3 regions of the Streptomyces sp. NPDC006296 genome follow, and region 1 is predicted to be linked to each of the others. Evidence: riboswitches for the same ligand, from Rfam matches in the RefSeq annotation. Region 1 holds a riboswitch; each other region holds the start of a gene.

What was found. Region 1 has a riboswitch for cyclic di-AMP ahead of ABZ172_RS17290 (M23 family metallopeptidase). Riboswitches for the same ligand answer to the same signal wherever they lie in the genome.
Region 2: it holds a riboswitch for cyclic di-AMP, as region 1 does, so the genes downstream of both, ABZ172_RS02290 (LysM peptidoglycan-binding domain-containing M23 family metallopeptidase) here and ABZ172_RS17290 (M23 family metallopeptidase) in region 1, are expected to answer to the same signal.
Region 3: it holds a riboswitch for cyclic di-AMP, as region 1 does, so the genes downstream of both, ABZ172_RS04265 (C40 family peptidase) here and ABZ172_RS17290 (M23 family metallopeptidase) in region 1, are expected to answer to the same signal.

What each region holds. Positions count from the first base shown of each region.
Region 1 covers NZ_JBEXRT010000022.1:719-8,154, forward strand. The annotation lists gene ABZ172_RS17275 (DNA topoisomerase IV subunit A) at 1-1,818, opposite strand, end outside; gene ABZ172_RS17280 (pitrilysin family protein) at 2,065-3,426, shown strand; gene ABZ172_RS17285 (pitrilysin family protein) at 3,453-4,835, shown strand; cyclic di-AMP (ydaO/yuaA leader) riboswitch at 5,039-5,207, shown strand; gene ABZ172_RS17290 (M23 family metallopeptidase) at 5,220-6,020, shown strand; gene ABZ172_RS17295 (GntR family transcriptional regulator) at 6,265-6,969, shown strand; gene ABZ172_RS17300 (HPr family phosphocarrier protein) at 7,134-7,415, opposite strand.
Region 2 covers NZ_JBEXRT010000002.1:204,877-212,312, reverse strand. The annotation lists gene ABZ172_RS02305 (STM4012 family radical SAM protein) at 1-1,160, shown strand, start outside; gene ABZ172_RS02300 (STM4011 family radical SAM protein) at 1,169-2,089, shown strand; gene ABZ172_RS02295 (SGNH/GDSL hydrolase family protein) at 2,166-2,993, opposite strand; gene ABZ172_RS02290 (LysM peptidoglycan-binding domain-containing M23 family metallopeptidase) at 3,157-4,077, opposite strand; cyclic di-AMP (ydaO/yuaA leader) riboswitch at 4,083-4,242, opposite strand; gene ABZ172_RS02285 (tyrosine-protein phosphatase) at 4,657-5,481, shown strand; gene ABZ172_RS02280 (DUF6126 family protein) at 5,491-5,664, opposite strand; gene ABZ172_RS02275 (XRE family transcriptional regulator) at 5,733-6,350, opposite strand; gene ABZ172_RS02270 (aspartate aminotransferase family protein) at 6,410-7,436, opposite strand, start outside.
Region 3 covers NZ_JBEXRT010000004.1:120,068-127,503, forward strand. The annotation lists gene ABZ172_RS04225 (urease accessory UreF family protein) at 1-212, opposite strand, end outside; gene ABZ172_RS04230 (urease subunit alpha) at 230-1,951, opposite strand; gene ABZ172_RS04235 (urease subunit beta) at 1,944-2,255, opposite strand; gene ABZ172_RS04240 (urease subunit gamma) at 2,271-2,573, opposite strand; gene ABZ172_RS04245 (TetR/AcrR family transcriptional regulator) at 2,713-3,333, opposite strand; gene ABZ172_RS04250 (ABC transporter permease) at 3,446-4,438, shown strand; partial or broken gene ABZ172_RS04255 (ATP-dependent Clp protease proteolytic subunit) at 4,527-4,814, shown strand; gene ABZ172_RS04260 (hypothetical protein) at 4,822-5,130, shown strand; cyclic di-AMP (ydaO/yuaA leader) riboswitch at 5,472-5,668, shown strand; gene ABZ172_RS04265 (C40 family peptidase) at 5,672-6,142, shown strand; gene ABZ172_RS04270 (ATP-binding protein) at 6,204-6,635, opposite strand; gene ABZ172_RS04275 (8-amino-7-oxononanoate synthase) at 6,898-7,436, opposite strand, start outside.

The sequences.
Region 1 (7,436 bases):
CGCCTCCAGCGTGAGGAACTCGGCGATCTGGGCCCCGCCCGAGAGGTTCGGAGCCGCATGGGTGTCCGGCAGCTGCGGCAGATCGATCACCGAGAGCCTCAGCAGCCGTCCGGTGGACGTCACCGCGCCCACGTCGCCGCGTGCGGTGGCCGGGACGGCCGACACGATCGCGTCGTGCTTCGCCCGTCCGTCGTCCTCCGTCTGGGTGAGCGGCTCGGCGTTGGCCGTACGGGCCAGCAGCCCGGTCGAGGACAGCAGCACCTGGCACGGGTCGTCGGCGACCTCCAGCGGCACCGAGGCGACCTGCGAACCCGCCGACTCCAGCAGCACCGTGCGTCGCTCGGTGCCGAACTTCTTCGCCACGGCGGCCAGTTCGGACGAGACCAGCTTGCGCAGCTCGGCGTCCGACTCCAGGATCGCCGTCAGTTCCGCGATCTCCTCGGAGAGCTTGTCGCGCTCGGTCTCCAGCTCGATCCGGTCGAAGCGGGTGAGCCGGCGCAGCGGGGTGTCCAGGATGTACTGGGTCTGGATCTCGCTCAGCGAGAAGCGCTCCATCAGGCGTTCCTTCGCCTGCGCGGAGTTGTCGCTGTCCCGGATGAGGCGGATGACCTCGTCGATGTCGAGCAGCGCCACGAGCAGCCCCTCGACCAGGTGCAGCCGGTTGCGGCGCTTGGTCCTGCGGAACTCGCTGCGCCGGCGCACCACGTCGAAGCGGTGGTCGAGGTAGACCTCCAGGAGCTCCTTGAGCCCGAGGGTGAGCGGCTGCCCGTCGACCAGGGCGACGTTGTTGATGCCGAAGGACTCCTCCATCGGCGTCAGCTTGTAGAGCTGCTCCAGCACGGCCTCGGGCACGAAGCCGTTCTTCACCTCGATCACCAGGCGCAGGCCGTGCGCCCGGTCCGTGAGGTCCTTGACGTCCGCGATGCCCTGGAGCTTCTTCGAGCCGACCAGGTCCTTGATCTTGGCGATCACCTTCTCGGGGCCGACGGTGAAGGGCAGTTCGGTGACGACGAGGCCCTTGCGGCGGGCCGTCACGTTCTCTATGGCGACCGTGGCCCGGATCTTGAAGGTGCCGCGCCCGGAGGCGTAGGCGTCCTTGATCCCGCCGAGGCCGACGATCCTGCCGCCGGTGGGCAGGTCGGGGCCCGGGACGAAGCGCATCAGCGTGTCGAGGTCGGCGCCCGGGTGCCGGATGAGGTGGCGGGCGGCGGCGATGACCTCGCCGAGATTGTGCGGGGGCATGTTGGTCGCCATGCCGACCGCGATCCCGGAGGCGCCGTTGACCAGGAGGTTCGGGTACGCCGCCGGGAGGACGACCGGCTCCTGCTCCTGGCCGTCGTAGTTCGACTGGTAGTCGACGGTGTCCTCGTCGATCGACTCCGTCATCAGCGACGTGGCGTCGGCCATCCGGCACTCGGTGTACCGCATGGCGGCGGGCGGGTCGTCGTTGCCCAGCGAGCCGAAGTTGCCGTGCCCGTCCACGAGGGGCAGGCGCATCGAGAACGGCTGTGCCATGCGCACCAGTGCGTCATAGATCGACGCGTCGCCGTGCGGGTGCAGTTTGCCCATCACCTCGCCGACCACGCGCGCGCACTTCACGTAGCCGCGGTCGGGGCGCAGGCCCATCTCGTTCATCTGGGACACGATGCGGCGGTGCACGGGCTTCATGCCGTCGCGGGCGTCGGGCAGAGCCCTGGAGTAGATCACCGAGTACGCGTACTCGAGGAAGGAGCCCTGCATTTCGTCGACGACGTCGATGTCGAGGATCTTCTCCTCGAAGTCGTCCGGCGGCGGGGTTTTCGTGCTGCGGCGGGCCATCGCGGCTGCGACTCCTTCACAGATTCTGTCGGGCAACCTCAGGTTCTGACGCCGACCATTGTGGACCGCCGTACCGACAACGCGGACCTCGACCCGTCCGAAGCGGCCCCCGCGCCCTGCACGGAGCCCCTGATTACGGCAGCATCTACGACAACATTCACCCGGCGGGAACTTCGCCGGGTCCCCGAGCGCTTGCCTAGAGTGGCAGGTCCGGCAGGAAATCCTGTACCGATGGAAGGGACGTACATGCCCATGGGTCACACGGCCACAGCCCAGGCCGGTTCCGGCGGCTTGACGGCGACCGAGCACCGCCTGGCCAACGGCCTGCGCGTGGTGCTCTCCGAGGACCATCTGACCCCCGTCGCCGCGGTCTGCCTCTGGTACGACGTCGGCTCCCGGCACGAGGTCAAGGGACGCACCGGCCTGGCGCACCTCTTCGAGCACCTGATGTTCCAGGGCTCGGGCCAGGTCAAGGGGAACGGGCACTTCGAGCTGGTGCAGGGCGCCGGCGGTTCCCTGAACGGCACGACCAGCTTCGAGCGCACCAACTACTTCGAGACGATGCCCACGCACCAGCTGGAGCTGGCCCTGTGGCTCGAGGCCGACCGGATGGGCTCGCTGCTCGCCGCGCTCGACGAGGAGTCCATGGAGAACCAGCGGGACGTCGTGAAGAACGAGCGCCGCCAGCGCTACGACAACGTCCCGTACGGCACGGCCTTCGAGAGGCTCACCGCGCTCGCCTACCCGGAGGGCCACCCGTACCACCACACCCCGATCGGGTCGATGGCCGACCTGGACGCGGCGACGCTGGAGGACGCGCAGACGTTCTTCCGCACGTACTACGCGCCGAACAACGCGGTGCTCTCCGTCGTCGGCGACATCGACCCGGAGCAGACGCTCGCCTGGATCGAGAAGTACTTCGGCTCCATCCCCTCTCACGACGGCAAGCAGCCCCCGCGGGACGGCACGCTGCCCGGCACCATCGGCGAGCAGCTGCGCGAGGTGGTCCACGAGGAGGTCCCCGCGCGTGCCCTGATGGCCGCCTACCGGCTGCCGCACGACGGCACCCGCGCGTGCGACGCCGCGGACCTGGCGCTGACCGTGCTCGGCGGCGGCGAGTCGTCCAGGCTGCACAACCGCCTGGTCCGCCGCGACCGCACGGCCGTGGCCGCGGGATTCGGGCTGCTCCGGCTGGCCGGCGCCCCCTCGCTGGGGTGGCTGGACGTCAAGACCTCCGGCGGTGTCGAGGTGCCGCAGATCGAGGCGGCGGTCGACGAGGAGCTGGCCCGCTTCGCCGAGGAGGGGCCGACCCCGGAGGAGATGGAGCGGGCCCAGGCGCAGTTGGAGCGCGAGTGGCTGGACCGGCTGGGCACCGTCTCCGGCCGCGCCGACGAACTCTGCCGGTACGCCGTCCTGTTCGGTGACCCCCAGCTCGCCCTGACCGCCGTGGGCCGCGTCCTCGACGTGACGGCCGACGAGGTCAAGGACGCCGCCCGGGCGCACCTGCGCCCCGACAACCGTGCGGTCCTGGTCTACGAGCCGGTCGAACCGGCCGAGGAGAACCACGGTGCCGACGGCACCGACGCGCACGAGGGGGCCGACAAGTGACCGACGCCGCCGTGACTGGAGTAGCGATGGAGTACCACCCGCAGCCGACCGCCGGCGAGGCCCGGCCGTGGGCCTTCCCCGCGCCCGAGCGAGGCGCCCTGCCCAACGGGCTGACCGTGCTGCGCTGCCACCGCCCCGGCCAGCAGGTCGTCGCCGTGGAGATCTTCCTCGACGCCCCGCTGGACGCCGAGCCCGAGGGGCTGGACGGCGTCGCCACGATCATGGCGCGCGCGCTGTCCGAGGGCACCGACAAGCGCTCGGCGGAGGAGTTCGCCGCCGAGCTCGAGCGGTGCGGCGCCACCCTGGACGCGCACGCGGACCACCCGGGGGTGCGGGTGTCCCTGGAGGTCCCGGTCTCCCGGCTGGCCAAGGCGCTCGGCCTGGTCGCCGAGTCCCTGCGGGCCCCCGCCTTCGCGGAGAGCGAGATCGAGCGGCTGGTGGGCAACCGGCTCGACGAGATCCCGCACGAGCAGGCCAACCCGGCCCGCCGGGCGGCCAAGCAGCTCTCCAAGGAGCTCTTCCCCGCCACGGCGCGGATGTCGCGTCCGCGCCAGGGCACGGAGGAGACGGTCGGCCGGATCGACGCCGCCGCCGTGCGCGCCTTCTACGACGCCCACGTCCGTCCGTCCACCGCGACGGCGGTCGTCGTCGGCGACCTCACCGGGGTGGACCTGGACGCGCTGCTCTCGGACACCGTCGGCGACTGGTCGGGCGATGCCGGGCAGGCCCGGCCGGTGCCCCCGATCACCGCGGACGACACCGGGCGCGTCGTCATCGTGGACCGTCCCGGAGCCGTGCAGACGCAGCTCCTGATCGGCCGTATCGGCGCGGACCGGCACGACAGCGTGTGGCCCGCCCAGGTGCTCGGCACGTACTGCCTGGGCGGCACCCTGACGTCGCGGCTGGACCGGGTCCTGCGCGAGGAGAAGGGCTACACCTACGGGGTGCGCGCCTTCGGCCAGGTGCTGCGCTCGGCCGCGCCGGGCTCCTCGTCCGGGCCGGCCGGTGCGGCGATGCTCGCCATCAGCGGTTCCGTCGACACGGAGTCCACCGGCCCCGCGCTCGACGACCTGTGGAAGGTCCTGCGCACCCTGGCGTCCGAGGGGCTCACCGACGCCGAACGCGAGACGGCCGTGCAGAACCTCGTGGGGGTGGCCCCGCTGAAGTACGAGACGGCCGCCTCCGTCGCGAGCACTCTCGCAGACCAGGTGGAGCAGCACCTCCCGGACGACTACCAGGCGCAGATGTACGCGCGTCTGGCGGGCACCGGCACGGTCGAGGCGACCGCGGCGGTGGTCAGCGCGTTCCCCGTCGACCGGCTCGTCACCGTCCTGGTCGGGAACGCCGCGCTGATCGCGGAGCCCGTCAGGGCGCTCGGCATCGGCGAGGTGTCGATCGTCACCGGCTGACCGGTCCCGGCGGGACAGGACAGGACGGAACCCCCGGCGGGCGCAGGCCCACCGGGGGTTCCGTCTTTGTCTGATTTAAGGGGTATGGGCGCATTCATTCTGTGGGATGTGCGACAAAAGGCCCTTTCCGTTTGGTGGCCGAAAGTGCCCCGCTCTAGCGTCGGCTCGGCTGTCCGCCGGACGACTGCCGCGCCCGCGGCGCCGGACAGCCATCGCCGAGTCCCCGTCAGGCGCGAGCCTGGGGAGCCGGGGACCCGTGAAGTCCCTGGGGTGAATCGGTTCTCCGTGCCTCGTCAGTGGGCCGGCGGCCCGTAGGAGACCTTCCTGCTCCGAACCCGTCAGCTAACCCGGTAGGCGAGAAGGAAGGAAAGGACCAGCCCCTCCATGGCGTTCATCCGTGCCACCGGGAAGCATCGTGCCCCGAGCCGCCTGACGCGCAAGAGTGCCAAGGCCGCCGGCATCGCAGCCCTGGCCACCACCGGCGTCATCGGCGCCACCGCCTCCCCGGCACTCGCCGCGGACCCCGAGACCGCCGCCGGAACCGGACTCACCCAGACCGTCGCGCTCGACACCACGCTCGCCGCCCAGATCGAGGCCCAGGCGAAGGCGCAGCAGCGCCAGGCCGACGCCGCGGCCAAGGCCGCCGCGGAAGCCGCGGCGAAGGCGAAGGCCAGGGCGAAGGCGAAGGCCGAGGCCGAGCGCAAGGCCGAGGCCCGCGCCAAGGAGGCCCGCGAGGAGAAGGCGCGTGCCGCCCGCGCCGCCGAGCGCGCCCGGCTGAACGCCTTCCACCTGCCCGTCGCCGGTTCCCACGTCACCACCGGGTACAAGTCCGGTGGCGCCCTCTGGTCCTCCGGCAGCCACTCCGGCGTCGACTTCCAGGCCGCGTCCGGCACCTCCGTCGTCGCCGTCGGCTCCGGCACGGTCGTCGAGGCCGGCTGGGGCGGCGCGTACGGCAACAACATCGTGCTCAGGATGAAGGACGGCACGTACACCCAGTACGGCCACCTCTCCTCGATCGGGGTCTCCGTCGGGCAGAGCGTCGGCTCGGGCGAGCAGATAGGCATCTCCGGCTCGACCGGCAACTCCACCGGCCCGCACCTGCACTTCGAGGCCCGCACCACGCCCGAGTACGGCTCGGACATGGACCCCGTCGCCTACCTGCGCGCCCACGGCGTCCAGGTCTGACCCCACGCACCGCGCGGGCGCACCCCTCTCGCATGCACCCGCCCGTCACGAAGGCCCCGGCACCGCCGGGGCCTTCGGCGTACCCCGGCGCGGCCGTGCGCCGGAGCTCCCGCGGAAGTGCTCCCCGGCCAAAAGATATCCATGGATTCCACCCCGCCGTCGGAAATTCGGGCCGGTTGCAATAGAGTCGCAGAACAGGCGTCGGTCGGCCGCGTTTCGCGGGGATTAAGGCGGAGGTTCGGACATGCGCATTCCCGCGCATTCGGTATGCACGGCAATCCGTGACGACATCGTCTCCGGTGTCTTCGAGCGGGGCGGCCGCCTCACCGAAGAGGTGCTCGCCCGCCGCTACGGCGTCTCCCGCGTGCCCGTGCGCGAGGCGCTGCGCACTCTGGAGTCCGAGGGCTTCGTCGTCACCCGGCGGCACGCCGGCGCGTGCGTCGCCGAGCCCACCGAGCAGGAGGCCGCCGACCTCCTGGAGATCCGCATGCTGCTGGAGCCCCTGGGTGCGGCCCGTGCGGCGCAGCGCCGCACCGAGGCCCACCTCAAGGTGCTCCGCGGCCTGGTCAGGCTGGGTCAGGAGCGGGTGCGCAGAGGGGAGGGCGAGGACCTGCGGTCGCTGGGTGGCTGGTTCCACGAGACGCTCGCGCAGGCGTCGGGCAGCCCCGCGCTGATCGCGCTCCTCACCCAGCTGCGGCACAAGATCGCCTGGATGTACGCCGTGGAGCAGCCGGCCCGCCCCGCCGAATCGTGGGCCGAGCACGGTGCCCTCGTCGACGCCGTCGCCCGCCGTGACGCGGAGCGGGCCAGGGCGCTCGCCGTCCAGCACGCGGAGCGGGCCACGGCCGCCCACCGGCTGCGCCGGGCGGACCTGCCGGCGCAGCAGTCGGGTGCGGCCCGGGTGAGGAATTCGCAACATCCCGTAAACATCGCGGGCGTCCGCCATTAACAAGGACGCCGTATACAAAGAGGGTGAATATCGGGGGCCTGTTTTCCGCTGCCCTGATCCAGGTATTCACCATTCTTCTCGCATCCGGGAAAAAGAACGAGCCGCGGCCCCCGTCAGGGTGCCGCGGCTCGTCCGGAAAGAATTCCGACCCGGAGCGGTCGGAGTCAGACGGTCTCCGGGAGCTCCTCGAGCCCCTCGGCGACCAGCTTCGCCAGCCGGTCCAGGGCGACCTCGGCGTCGTCCGCCTCGGAGGCGAGCACGATCTCCTCGCCGCCCTGGGCGCCCAGGCCGAGCACCGCGAGCATCGACGCGGCGTTGACCGGGTTGCCGTCGGCCTTGGCGATCGTCACGGGGACGCCGGAGGCCGTGGCGGCACGGACGAAGATGGAAGCGGGACGGGCGTGCAGGCCCTCGGCCCAACCGACGTTGACGCGGCGCTCAGCCATGGTTCTGCCCTTCACGTAACG
Region 2 (7,436 bases), on a different contig from region 1:
AGGAGCTGACGACGCGCTATCTCGACGCGCTGGACCGGCAGGCCACCGCGGTCCGGGACGCCCTCGGCGACGAGGAGCCGGTGCGCTTCGCCGCCGCGGCGTTCGGCGGCGGGACGCCCACCTTCCTCACCGCGGGTGAGCTGGAGCGCCTCTGCGACATCGCGGAGAAGCGGATGGGCGCCGACCTCACCGCCGTCCCGCTGTCGGTCGAGACCTCCCCGTCGACGGCGACGGCGGACCGGCTCACCGTGCTGGCCGACCGGGGAACCACCCGGATCAGCATCGGCGTGCAGAGCTTCGTCGACGCCGAGGCGCGGGCCGCGGTCCGCCCGCAGCACCGCTCCGAGGTGGAGGCGGCCCTCGGCCGGATCCGGGACGCCCGCATACCGGTCCTCAACATCGACCTGATCTACGGCATCGAGGGGCAGACCGAGGCCACCTGGCGCACCTCGCTGGACGCCGCCCTGGCCTGGCGCCCGGAGGAGCTGTACCTCTACCCGCTGTACGTGCGCCCGCTGACCGGTCTCGGGCGGCTGGGCGCCGGAGCCGGCGCACCGGACGGCCCGGACACCGCCTGGGACGCGCAGCGGCTGCGGCTGTACCGCGCGGGCCGGGACCACCTGCTGGCCCACGGCTATGCACAGGTGTCGATGCGGATGTTCCGGCGCGCGGACGCACCGCCCGCGGGTCCGGGCGACCACGCCTGCCAGACCGACGGCATGATCGGGCTCGGCTGCGGGGCCCGCTCGTACACCTCGTCGCTGCACTACTCCTTCGACTACGCGGTGGAGATGCGGGAGGTCCGGGGCATCATCGACGGCTTCACCACGACCGCGGACTTCTCCCGCGCGGAGGTCGGCCGGTACGTCGACGACGGGGAGGCGCGCCGCCGTCACCTCCTGCAGTCGCTGCTCCAGGCCGAGGGCATGCGGTCCGCCGAGTACCGCGAGCGCTTCGGATCGGATCCGTACGAGGACTTCCCCGAGGAGTTGGAGCGCTTCGCCGAGCGCGGCTGGCTGGACGGTCCGGCGCACGGCGGTGCGGGGGCGTCCGGTCGGCTGCGCCTCTCCCCCGAGGGGCTGGCCCACTCCGACGCGCTCGGCCCGGAGCTGTTCTCCCCGGCGGTGCGGGCCGCGATGGCCGCGTACGAGGCGAAGTGAGCCGCCCGGTGAGCACGGATCTGACCCTCCTCTACCGGGGTCCGCTGGCCTCGTGCGACTACGACTGCCCCTACTGCCCGTTCGCCAAGCGGCGGGACAGCGGGGAGCAGCTGCGGTCGGACCGTGCGGCTCTGGAGCGGTTCACCGGCTGGGTCGCGGAACAGACCGGCGACCGGCTGTCGGTGCTGTTCACCCCGTGGGGCGAGGGCCTGGTGCGGTCCTGGTACCGCAGGGCGCTCGTCGAGCTGTCCCGGCTGCCGCACGTCGGCAGGGTCGCCGTCCAGACCAACCTCAGCTGCCGCACGGGCTGGCTCGCCGAGGCGGACCGCGACAAGGTCGCCCTGTGGTGCACCTACCACCCGGGCCAGACGCCGTACGAGCGGTTCCTCGCCCGGTGCCGGGAGCTCACGGCCCTGGGGGTGCGTCACAGCGTGGGGATCGTCGGCCTCGACGAGCATCTGGAGGAGGCCCGCCGGCTGCGGTCCGCGCTGGACCCAGAGGTGTACCTCTGGGTCAACGCCGCCGAGGGGCACACCTACACCGACGAGGAGGCGGAGCGCTGGACGGCCCTGGACCCGCTGTTCCCCTACAGCAGGCATCCGCATCGCTCGGCGGGACTGCCGTGCCGGACGGGCGAGTCGGTGGTCTCGGTGGACGGCGACGGGACGGTGCGCCGCTGCCACTTCGTCCGTGCCGAGCTGGGCAATCTCTACGACGGCAGCTTCCGTGACGCGCTGGGACCGCGGGGCTGCCCGCTCGCCGTGTGCGACTGCCACATCGGCTACGTCCACCTGGAGACGCTGCCGCTGTACGACGTCTTCGCGGGCGGGGTGCTGGAACGGATACCGGCCCGCCCGGTGCGGACCGCTCCGGACGGGCCCGTGTCACCGGGCCCGTCCCGGAGGCCGCTCCCGCTGGTCGGCCGCTGAGGGCGCGCGCCGGGCGGGCCGGAGGACGGCGGGCCGGAGGGGCGCGCCGGGGGCGGGCGCCGCGGTCCCCGTGCGGTCAGAGCGGCAGCAGGTCGGGGCGCTTGGCCTCGACGTGGTCCCCGGAGGACTCTCCGCGGAGCCTGCGGCCGATCCACGGGACGAGGTACTCGCGCGCCCAGTGGATGTCGTCGCGCCGCACCTCCAGCGGTCCGCGCTGTGCCTGCGGGGGCCACACCTGGTCCGGGTCGGCCGGCACGTCGAGGCCGAGGACCTGGGCGGCGCGCAGCGCGACCCGGGTGTGGCCCTCCGGTGAGAGGTGCAGCCGGTCGTTGTCCCAGGCCCGCCTGTCCTGCACGGACCGCAGGGACCAGAGGTCCAGGACCGGGCAGTCGTAGCGGTCGGCGATGGACCGGACGTGCGCGGTGTACGTGGCGATCTTGCCCCGCAGGTGCTTGAGGACGGGGATGCCCCGGGTGTCGAAGCCGGTGGTGACCATGACGGTGCCGACCGAGCCCGCCAGGTCGGCCACCGCACGCTCGAAGCGTTCGGCCACGTCGTCCGGGTCGGAGCCGGGACGGAGGATGTCGTTGCCGCCCGCGCAGAAGCTCACCAGATCAGGTGCCAGCTGCTTGGCGCGGGGGACCTGCTCCGCGACTATCTGGTCGAGGAGGCGTCCGCGTACGGCGAGATTGGCGTACCGGAAATACCCGTGCGGGTCGTCCAGGGGGCCGACCATCGCGTCGGGAACGGGAAGCTGATCCGCCAGCAGGACCGCGAACCGGTCCGCCCAGCCGACGAGTGTCCCGCCGGGTCCGGGGTCCCCGACCCCTTCGGTGAAGCTGTCGCCGATCGCCGCGTACGACCCGATGGTGCCTTGTCTTCTGTTTTTCGAATCGTCTGCCACAAGCGCTTATCCTGCACCTTCGAATGTGACCTACGCGACCGTAATAAGGGGTTGACGGGTGGTGACAAAGACCACCCGGTCAGTTTTTGGTAAAGCAGGAATAAGGAAGAGGGGCGGTGCGCCCTGCGCACCGCCCCTCTTCCCGGTTCCCGTCCGGTGTGCCTCAGAGGGACACGCCGTGCGCGCGCAGGTAGGCGATCGGGTCGACGTCCGAGCCGTAGGCCGGGCCGGTCCGGATCTCGAAGTGGAGGTGCGGGCCGGTGGAGTTGCCGGTGGAGCCGGAGAGGCCGATCTGCTGACCACCGGTCACGGTCTGGCCGGCCGAGACCTCCAGGGAGGACAGGTGGGCGTACTGGGAGTACATGCCGTCGCTGTGCTGGATGACGACCTCGTTGCCGTAGGAGCCGCTCCATCCGGCGGAGACCACGGTGCCCTCACCGACGGACCGGACGCTGGTGCCGGAGGCGGCCTGGAAGTCGGAGCCGGTGTGGTACCCGCTGGACCAGCTGGCGCCGGAGGCGCGGTACTGCGTGGTGACGTTGGGGTTCTCGACCGGGCTCGTCCAGCCGGAGGCGTTGCTCTGCGAGGCGCCGGAGCCGGAGGTCTCGGCGGCGGTCTCCTCGACCGGGGCCGCCGTCTTCTCCGCCGGAGCGGCCGGAGCGGCCTTCTCGACCGCCTTCTCCGCCGTCGACGGAGTGGTCCGGGAGGGCGCGGTCCCGGCGGAGCCGGACCCCTCGGCCCCGAGGACGAGCTTCATGCCCGGGAGGATGAGGTCGGGGTTGCCGCCGACGACGTCGCGGTTGTTCTGGTACAGCTTCTGCCAGCCGCCCTTGACCTGGTGCTCGGTCGCGATCTTGGCCAGGTGGTCGCCGCGGACCACGGAGTAGGTCTTCGGGGTGCTCTTCGCCGCCGGGGCGGAGGCGCCGTGGGTGACGGGCGTGGCCGGGGCCGCCTGTCCGGCTGCGTGGGCGCCGGTGGCGCCGATCAGCGGGAGGGCGAGTACGGCGCCGCCGGTGCCCGCGGCGAGGACGCCTCGGGAGATCGGGCCGGACTTCTTACGTCGGTGCTTGCCGTGTGCGGGCATGGGGGATGTCCTCTCCGGCGCCTGCGAGGTGAGCTGTCGGGTTCGGACTGGAGATGCCCGGCCGCGCGGTGCGCGTCTTGACCCCGAGCCGTACCGGATCGCTCCGGACGGCGGCCTACCTGGTTCCCCCGCTCCTGCCACGCATGAGTTCGGTGCGGATTCCGGGCGGCGGCAGGATTAGGCGTTCCGTCCGGATTGACGGTGACCGTAAGCGAGCGCGGACTCCGCGAACAAGCCGCGCACCATCAAACGGAATCCGCGCTTCATTTCCGGTGCGGAATTCCCGTCACACTCCGTGGATTACGGATCTTGGCTTTCCGCGCCCCGCCGGGAATACCCACCGGGGCTTTCACCACGGTCCGTCACGGATATGATCCCGCTCACCCACCTCCCGCCATCTCCCGTACAAGCGGGGCATGTTCCCCTAAATACGCCAATACGGACACACGGCGATCTTCCGCCGCTCGGCGGACCCGCCGCCGCGACGACCGGGACGGCCGGCCGCTGCGGTGGTGTCGTATCGTCGCGGGCGTGCCCCGTCGGCGAGCGGCGCCGACGCCCGAGACTCCAGGAGTCCTTGTGACGCAGCTGCCAGAGGTCCCGCCGGCCGGCCACGGACCGGAGGAGGTCGGCCTGACCGGCGTCCGCAACTTCCGCGACGTCGGCGGGCTGCCGACGACGGACGGCCGCACCCTGCGGTACGGGCGCCTCTACCGCAGCGGTCACCTGGCGCACGCCACCGAGGCCGACGCCGCCTTCCTCGCCGGACTCGGCCTGCACACGGTCTTCGACTTCCGCAACGCGGCCGACCACAAGCTCGACGGACTGGACGTGGAGCTGCCCGGCGTGCGGAACGTCAGCATTCCGCTCTCCGACCCGGCCGACGGCGTGGAGTTCTGGCGGCTGGTGCGGGACGGGAACATCGAGCAGCTGCGCTCGATCCTGGCCGACGGCAAGGGCACGGAACGGATGATCGCCTCCTACCGCTCGATCATCAGGGACCGCACCGCCGAGCACAGCCGTGTGCTGCACGCACTGGCGGAGGACAGCGTGCCGGCACTGATGCACTGTGCCGCGGGCAAGGACCGCGCGGGCCTCTCGATCGCGGTCTCACTGCTGGCCGTCGGGGTGGAGCGGGAGGCCATCGAGGCGGACTACCTCAAGTCGAACGACGCGCACCGCCGCTACCGGGTGCGGCGCAGCGACACCTCCGCGGCGGGCATGTCCGACGAGGTGATGGAACTGCTCGATCCGCTCTTCGGCGCGGAGGCCGCGTACCTGAGCGCGGCGTTCTCCACCATCGAGGAGGTCTGGGGCAGCACCGACCGCTACCTCCTGGAAGGACTGAAGATCGGTCCGGAGACCCGCGAGAAGCTCCGCGAGCGGCTCGTCGAGGACGCGTGAGACCGGCGCTCAGCCCTTCCCGGCGACGGTGAAGAGGAGATAGAGGAAGGCCGCGATGACGTGTCCGGCCACCAGGTAGGCGAACAGCCGGATCACGACGCCGCGGGGCATCCGCCGCTCCTGGCTGTCCGCGCTCCTCGGCCGGCGCGGGGTGAGCGGGTCGTAGTGCTCCGAATCGGACATGTCAGTCCTCTCTCCCGGCGCTGCGGGCCGGGGTGGCGGTGGGATCGCACGGTACGGGGCGCGCCGGATCAGAGCCGGTGGGATCCTCCGCCGAGGCAGAGCTCGGCGGTCGGGCTCTGCAGCAGCGTGTGGACGAACAGCAGGCGCGCCCCGCCGGTGCCGGGTGCCGCGATCCGGTGCGGGGTGAGGGAGTCGAAGTGCGCGCTGTCGCCCGGTTCGAGGTCGTGCACGGCGTCACCGAGCACGACCCTCAGCCGTCCGTCGAGGACGTACAGCCATTCCTCTCCGGGATGCACGCGCACCAGGTCGCCCCCGGTCCCGTGGGGGACGCGGACCCGCAGGGCCTGCATGGCGCGGCCCGGGGCGCCGGCCTGCCGGTAGAGCCAGCCACCGGTCTCGGTGCCGTCAGGAGCACCGGGCGGGCCGCCGCGGACGATCGCGTCACGTTCGGGGGGCATCTCGCCCAGGAGCTCGGAGACGGTCGTACCGTAGACGCGGGCGAGACCGAGCAGCATCGGCAGCGACGGCTGCCTGCGGCCCGTCTCCAGCCGGGACAGGTGGGCCGGCGACAGGCCCGCCCGGCCGGCCGCCGCCTCCAGGGTGAGGCCGCGGTCGCGGCGCAGGTCACGCAGGCGCGGCGCGATCCCGGGAAGCTCGTCGGCCGCCCCGCCGTCGGGAGGGTTCATGCCCCCATTGAGCCAGCGACTTTCCTCTGAGGCAAATAAGTTGCCTCAGAGGCAAAATCTCAGCGGTTGGCCACCGCCTGCTTCACCAGGGTCCTGCCGAAGTCCCACATCAGCCCGCCGCCGTGGTGCGCGTCGTCCATGACGGCGGTGAAGGCGGTCACGAAGCGGTCGACCTCCCGCTCCCCGATCACCAGCGGCGGGATCAGCTTGATCACCTCCAGGTGGTCGCCGGAGACCTGGGTGAGGATCCGGTGCTTCTGCAGCAGCGGCACCACCACCATCTGGGCGAAGAGGCCCTTCCTGGCGGCCTGCAGCATCGCCCACCGGCTGCGGAGCTTCAGTGAGGACGGCCGGCCGAACTCGATGCCGATCATCAGTCCGCGGCCGCGCACCTCGTGCAGGAGCTCGTAGCGTCCGACGAGCGCGGCGAGCCGTTCGCGCAGCAGGTCGCCGGTGCGCCGGGCGTTGGCGACCGTCTCCTCCTGCTCCATCACCGCGAGGACGGCGAGCCCGGCCGCCATGGCCTGGGCGTTGGAGCCGAAGCTCGCCGAGTGCACGAGCACCCGGTCCATGGACGAGTAGACCCGCTTGAAGATCCAGTCCTTGCCGAGGGTCGCGCCGACCGGCACGTACCCCCCGGAGAGCGCCTTGGCGACGCAGAGCAGGTCGGGCTCGACCCCCTCCTCGTGCTGGTAGGCGTAGAAGTCGCCGGTCCGGCCCAGTCCGGTCTGCACCTCGTCCACGATGAGCAGGGCCTTGTGCCGGTGCAGCAGCTCCTGCGCCTCCCGCAGGAAGCCGGGCGGCGCGGCGTGGACGCCCTTGCCCTGGATCGGCTCGACGACGAGTCCTGCCACGTCGCCGCGCCGCAGTTCGCGCCGCAGCGCGTCGAGGTCGCCGAGCGGGACGGCCGTGTCCGGCAGCAGGGGTGCGAAGCCGTCGCGGAAGCCCTGCTCGCCGTTGACCGAGAGCGACCCGGTCGTCAGCCCGTGGAAGGCGTGGTCGCAGTAGAGGATCCTGGGCCGGCCCGTGGCGTACCGGGCGAACTTCAGCGCGGTCTCGACCGCCTCCGTGCCGCTGTTCCCGAAG
Region 3 (7,436 bases), on a different contig from region 1:
GCGAGCGGGTCGAGGCCGTGCGCCGCCGCGGCGGCCAGGGCGGCGGAGGTGAGGCCGGTGGTGTGGAGTCGTCCGAGGCAGAAGTCCGCCAGGTCCCGGGCGTCCTTGATACGGCCCGCCTTGACGGCCGGTTCGGCGCCACCGGAGTGTGCGTGGCCGCCGGCGGGGAACCGGCCGTCGGCGAGGACGAGCAGGGCTGCGCGTGTCGTCATCAGCTGCCGTCCCGTCCTCAGAAGAGGAAGTAGCGCTGGGCCATGGGCAGTTCCGCGGCGGGTGCGGGTTCGACGAGGTCGCCGTCGATGGTGACGGCGAAGCTGTCGGGGTCGACCTCCACCCGGGGCAGGGCGTCGTTCTCCCGCATGTCCGCCTTGGTGACGCCACGGGTGCTGGTGATCGGGACGAACGCCTTGCCCAGGCCCAGCCGCTCCGGCAGCCCGTCCTCGACGGCGGCCGAGGAGACGAAGTTCAGCGAATTGGCCGCGGGCGCGCGGCCCACGGCACCGAACATCGGCCGGGGCATGACCGGCTGCGGGGTGGGGATCGAGGCGTTGGCGTCGCCCATCTGCGCGTACGCGATCTGGCCGCCCTTGATCACCGTCTGCGGCTTGACGCCGAAGAACGCCGGGTCCCAGAGCACCAGATCGGCGAGCTTGCCCGGCTCGACCGAGCCGATCTCCCGGTCCAGCCCCTGGGCCACGGCCGGGTTGATGGTGTATTTGGCGACATAGCGACGTGCGCGGTGGTTGTCTGCGGCCCCGTCGCCCGGCAGCGCGCCGCGCCGCCGCTTCATCACGTGGGCGGTCTGCCAGGTGCGCAGGATCACCTCGCCGATGCGGCCCATCGCCTGGGAGTCCGACGAGATGATCGAGATGGCTCCGAGGTCGTGGAGGATGTCCTCTGCCGCGATCGTCGAGGGCCGGATCCGGGACTCGGCGAAGGCGAGGTCCTCCGGCACGGTCGGATTGAGGTGGTGGCAGACCATCAGCATGTCGAGGTGCTCCTCGATGGTGTTGACGGTGTGCGGCCGGGTCGGGTTGGTGGAGCTGGGCAGCACGTAGGGCTCCGAGACCACGCTGATGATGTCGGGTGCGTGCCCGCCGCCCGCCCCCTCGGTGTGGTACGCGTGGATCGAGCGGCCGGCGATCGCGGCCAGCGTGTCGGCGACGAAGCCGGCCTCGTTGAGCGTGTCCGTGTGGATGGCGAGCTGGGCGCCGGTCTCCTCACACACACCCAGGCAGGCGTCGATGACGGCGGGGGTGGCGCCCCAGTCCTCATGGATCTTGAATCCCAGTGCCCCGGCTCGCAGTTGGGAGTGCATGGCGGCGCGGGACATGGTGTTGCCCTTGCCGAGCAGTCCGATGTTGACGGGATACCCGTCGAGCGCCTCGAACATCCGGGCGAGATGCCAGGGACCCGGGGTGATCGTGGTGGCCTTGGTCCCCTCGGCCGGCCCCGTACCGCCGCCGACGAGGGTGGTGATGCCGGAGGAGAGCGCCTGGTCGACGAGGGTCGGCGAGATGAAGTGGACGTGCGCGTCGATGGCGCCGGCGGTGACGAACTTGCCGTTGCCCACGATGATCTCGGTCTCGGGCCCGATGACCAGGTCCGGGTGGACGCCGTCCATCGTGTCGGGGTTCCCGGCCTTGCCGATGCCGGTGATCCGGCCGTCGCGGATGCCGATGTCGGCCTTGACGACGCCCCAGTGGTCGAGGATGACGGCGCCGGTGATCACCGTGTCGGGGGCGCCTTCGGCGCGGGTGGTCCGCGCCTGGCCCATCGACTCGCGGATCACCTTGCCGCCGCCGAACACGGCCTCGTCCCCGGCCAGTCCGGGGCCGCCGGACCGGTCCTCCTCGATCTCCACGAGCAGATCGGTGTCGGCGAGCCGGACGCGGTCACCGGTGGTGGGCCCGAACAGGTCGGCGTACACGGGGCGGCTGAGCTCAGGCATCGAGGGGACCTCCGGTGTCGCCGCGCAGTCCGGGGACGATGCGCAGGCCTGCGAGCGGGACGAGTTCGACGTCGACGGGGATACCGGGCTCGAAGCGCACCGCGGTTCCGGCGGCGATGTGCAGCCGCAGCCCGTGCGCCGCGCCGCGGTCGAACTCCAGGCCGGTGTTGGCCTCGGCGAAGTGGTAGTGCGAGCCGACCTGGACCGGCCGGTCGGCGGCGTTGAGGACGGTGAGGCGGGTGACGGGGCGGCCCTCGTTGAGGGGCACCGGGTCCGGCGCGTACAGGATCTCTCCGGGAATCATCGGCGGCTCCCCCCGTCAGACGATCGGCTCGTGGACGGTGACGAGCTTGGTGCCGTCCGGGAAGGTGGCCTCGACCTGGACGTCGTGGATCATCTCCGGGATGCCGTCCATGACGTCGTCGCGGGTGAGCACCGTCCGTCCGGACGCCATGAGTTCGGCCACGGTCCGGCCGTCGCGGGCGCCTTCCAGGAGGTGCGAGGTGATCAGCGCGATCGCCTCGGGGTGGTTCAGCCGCAGTCCGCGCGCCCGGCGCTTCGCTGCGACGTCGGCCGCCACATGGATGAGCAGACGTTCCTGTTCGTGCGGAGTCAGTTGCACGCTTCCACCCTCTTCGTCCACCGCCCGGTACCTGCCCCGGACGCAGCGGGACCCTATCCCGCCTTCAACACTCTGTTGAACGATGAAGAGGATTCCGCGGCCAGGTATTGCACGTTAGGGCGGAAGTTTTTCCGGCGCGTTAACTGATCTTTTGCGGATCCATGGACATCAGGCCGCGCAGCCCGTTCTCCAGCGCCTCGGGCTCGACCCCGCCGAACAGGGCCTCCTGCGCGATGAATCCCTGGGCGGTCGCGATCAGCGTGCGGGCGACGTCGTCGGCGGGCACGTCGCAGGACATGAGCCCGGCCGCGCGATAGGCCTCGACCAGCGTCGTCCAGGCCTCGCGCATGCCCGCGTAGCCCTCGCCCAGCGTCCTCGCGAGCCGTTCGTTCCGCATGGTCTCGGCCCACACCTGCACGACGAGGGCCGCGCAGGTACGGCGGTCGAGGCCGTACACCTGCCCCTCGAAGACGCCCCGCACCACCCGGCCGAGCAGCACGTCCGGCGTGGGAGGCGGAGTGAGCTCGGCGGCCTCGGCGAACGCCCGGCGGATACTGTCGAACGCCTCGTCGGCGATGGCCGCGATCAGGTCCTCCTTGCCCGGGAAGTAGCGGTAGACGGCCCCGGCGGACAGCCCGACCTCCTTCAGCACGTCCTGCATCGACGTGCCGTGGAAACCGTTGCGCGCGAAACAGTGCGCGGCGCCGGAGAGGATCTGCCGGCGGCGGGCGTCGAGGTGCTCCTGGGATACGCGTGCCATGGTCACCAATCTAAAACGAACGTTCCTTCTTGACAACTCTCCACGACCGGCGCCACAGTGTCCGCGTAGTACAAAACGAACGATCCTTCTCTTTGAATCGGAGGCAGTCGTCATGCCTGCTGCGCCGAACCGCCGTGCGGTCGCGGTCATCCTCCTCGTCCCGCTGATCGTGTCGCTCGCCCTCTGGGCCTTCTCGTGGCCCGCCGCTCGGATCGCCCCGCGCGGCCTGCCCGTGGGGGTCGCGGGGGCCGCGCCGGCGGCCGATCAGCTCCAGGAGCGGTTCGAGCAGCGCGAGGGCGCCTTCGAGATCCACCGGTACGACGACGCCGCCGCGGCCCGCGAAGCGGTCGAGGACCGGGTCGTATACGGCGCCGTGGTCGTCACCCCGCAGGGGCCGCGGCTGCTCACCGCCTCGGCGGCCGGCCCGGTCGTCGCCCAGCTGCTGACCGAGGCGGTCAAGGGGGCCGCACCCGCCGGGACCTCCGTACCGGTCACCGACGTCGTCGCGGCGCCGCAGGCCGATCCGCGCGGGGCCGCCCTCGGTGCGAGCATCCTGCCACTGGCCCTGGCCGGCGTGGCCGCGGGCGCCCTGGCGACCTTCACGGGACTGCGCGGCTTCCGTGCGGCCCTGACCCTGGTCGGTGCGTCGGCCCTGGTGGGGGTGGCCGCCACGGCGATCGCGCACGGCTGGCTGGGCGTGCTCACCGGCGCCCCGTGGACGGAAGCGGGGGCCATCGGTCTCACCGTGCTCGCCATGGCGTCGGCCGTGGCGGGCCTGGCGGCGCTGCTGGGCACGAAGGGCATAGGCCTGGGGGCGCTGCTGATGGTGCTGCTCGGCAACTCCTTCTCGGGCGTCACCAGCGCACCCGAACTGCTCCCCGAACCGGTGGGAATGATCGGCCAGTGGCTGCCGCCGGGCGCGGGCGGATCGCTGCTGAGGTCGGTCGCGTTCTTCGACGGCGCCGCGGCGTCCGGCGCCGTGCTGACCCTGGCGGCGTGGGCCGCACCGGGCCTGGCCGCCGTGCTGATCGGGGGCCGCCGCAAGACGGCGGACGCCCCGGCCGCGCTCCCCGGTCACCGTCCCGAGCCGGCCCTCACGAGCTGACGGCCCACCGGAACGCCCAACGAGGCAACGAGGCAACGAGGCAACGAGGCAACGAGGCAACGAGGCAAGGTTCCTCGGGACCACGGCACACCGACATGCACCGCCCGGCGTCCGGGTACTCCTTCAACAACCCGCGCCGGGCGAGCCGGTGCGGGGTCGGCCGTCCGATCCCGGCTCGCAGGCCCGTGCGTTGAGGGGCGAGCGCAAGCTGTCCCGTCCCGCACCGGCCCGCCGCACGGGTCGTCCCACGGGACGGATCGGCGTCGGCATCGGACGGGACACCGTCCTCGGCGCCGGGACCGCCTCGGCGTTCGGGCGGGTAGAACACATCCTGGAGAACCGCACGCCGCCCCAGCCGCCGCATCCGTCGAGGTGAACGCCCGATGCTCCCACCCAGGTTCCCTCCGCTCCCCGCACTGACCCGCGCCGAGGCCGAGTTCATCGACTGCTATCTGGAGGTGCTCGACCAGGTCGGGCGGATCAACCCCGCACGGGGCAGCGACACCTACGGAGCGCTCCGGGCGGCTCAGGCACTCGCGTCGCGAGCCGTCGCCCTGCGCGACTCGCTCACGCTGATGCACGAGCGGGGCGAGGCTCAGATCCATGCGGACACGCTGGCCAGGGCGCTGCGGCTGCTGGACGGCGAACGCCGCGCGGGGCGGGTCGGCCTGCCGCCGGAGCCGTCGAGTTGAGCGGTTCCCGCACCGACTCGCCGAACACATACGCCCATTCGGCACCCCTGTGCGACACGCCCGACGGGCCGACGAATTCCGCTCGCTCGATCGGCGTAGGCGGTCCCCCTCCCGAGGGACAGCCCAACTTGCGCATCCAGCGCGGACACTGAACGGATTTTATCGTTCCGTCGCTGGTACGCGGCTGGTCGGTGCCGGCCGTCGCGGCTCCGCGCCGACCGCGTCCACCCGATCGGACGAATCGTGACGACTCTCACAAAAGGCCGATCCGGACAGGAAATCCGGCAGTCGGTGCGTAAAGATCCCTGGGACGACAAGCCCCCGCCGCCGCGGCGGGGCGGTCCGGGCGGACGCCGAGTCCTGCCGCCGCCCGGATGTCGGGTCGACAGAAGTGGATCGGCAGGAGTGGAGGACCCGAGCACAACGGGCCGGCCGGACGTCCGGACGGCCCTCGGGGTGAAGCCGCAGTACGCGGCCGGGCAACTTCGCCAGCCCGAACCCGACAGGTCATCCTTCACAGGCGGCTGACGAAGGGTTGCGCATGACTGCGCAGGTTCATGTCCCGTCTCTGCTCTCCCGGGTCGGTACGGCCTGGGTTCTGACCTTCGCCGTGGGGACCACCGTGCTGGCCCCGGGCTTCACGCACTACGCCGAGGCAGCCACCCACTCGACGAAGGCACTGAACGTCGCCGCGTCGAAGAAGGGCGCTCCCTACCGGTGGGGCGCCACCGGCCCCCACCGGTTCGACTGCTCCGGGCTCACCCTCTACTCGTTCGGGAAAGCCGGCAAGAAACTTCCCCGCACGGCGCAGCAGCAGTACAACACCACCCGCCACATCTCCAGGTCGCAGCGGCAACGCGGCGACCTGGTCTTCTTCCACGCGGGCCGCGGGGTGTACCACGTCGGCATCTACGCCGGCAGCGGGAAGATCTGGCACTCGCCCAAGGCCGGGGCGGTGGTCAGGCTGGAGCGGATCTGGTCCGGGAGCGTCTGGTACGGAAGGGTGCGCTGACCCGACGCGCCGCCCGGCTCACCGCCGGGCGGCCCCAGGCCCGCGTGGGTGCCGGGCGGCCTCAGGCCCGCGTGGGCGCCGGCCAGGGCAGGGCGATGGACACGGTCTTCCCGCCCTCCGGGGTGGGGCTGACGCTGAGCCGGCCGCCGTGCTCCCTCGCCAGGGCCCGGATGATCATGATGCCGCGGCCGTTGTCCTGCCGCACCGCGGCGGGCAGCCGCTGGGGCAGGCGGGGGTGGCTGTCCGTCACCCCGAGCCAGAAGTCGGCGTCCCGGTCGAGCTGGAGGTCCACGGTGAAGGTGGGCGACTGCCCGAACGTGTGCTGGACGACGTTGGTGGCGAGTTCCGAGACGATCAGCTGGATGGTGGCGGCGGTCTCCCCGTCCTCCGGGAGGCCCCACTCCGCGAGCACCCGGGCCACGTACTTCCGGGCCGCGGACACCGAGACCGGATCGCTCGGCAGAGTGACGTGTGCTTCCTGATGGTCCGCCATGGCGATGCCGTCCTTTCCGCCCGACCGGCCCGGGGCCGGCCAGGATCGCGCTTCGCGCCAGACTGTCACCGAAACGGTCCTGCATGAAGGGCTTCCACCAAGATCGGCGTCCGTCCATCGCCCGAACCGGTGAACTCCGCCGCCCGGCCGTGTCCGGAAACGACCTCGGGGGCCCGGAAACCGCCCGGGGCCCCCGAGCGGCCGCAGCCCTCTCCGGGCCGGCTCATGTCGTGGACGGCGCTCCGGACCGCCCGGCACTGCGTCAGGCGACCGGCAGCGGCGCGGTGGCGAGGATCGTCGCCACGGCCGCCTCGATCTGGTTCCGCGTCAGATCGGCGCGTGCGGTCAGCCGCAGCCGGGAGATCCCGTCCGGCACCGACGGCGGCCGGAAGCACCCGACCGCGAGCCCCGCCGCACGGCAGTCGGCGGCCCAGCGCACCGCCGACTCCGCGGTGGGCGCCTGCACCGACACGACCGCGGCGTCCGGACGGACGGCGGTCAGCCCGGCCGCCACCAGCCGGGCGTGCAGTTCGACGGCGACGGCGCCCACCCGCGCCGCACGTCCGGGTTCCCCGCGCAGGACGCGCAGCGCGCCCAGGGCGGCGCCTGCGGCGGCCGGCGCGAGTCCGGTGTCGAAGATGAACGTACGGGCCGTGTTCACCAGGTGGCGGATGACCCGGGCGGGCCCGAGGACCGCTCCGCCCTGGCTGCCGAGGGACTTGGACAGGGTGAGCGTCGCGACGATCCCCTCGCCGCCCGCCAGCCCGGCGGCCGCGACCGCGCCGCGCCCGCCCTCCCCCA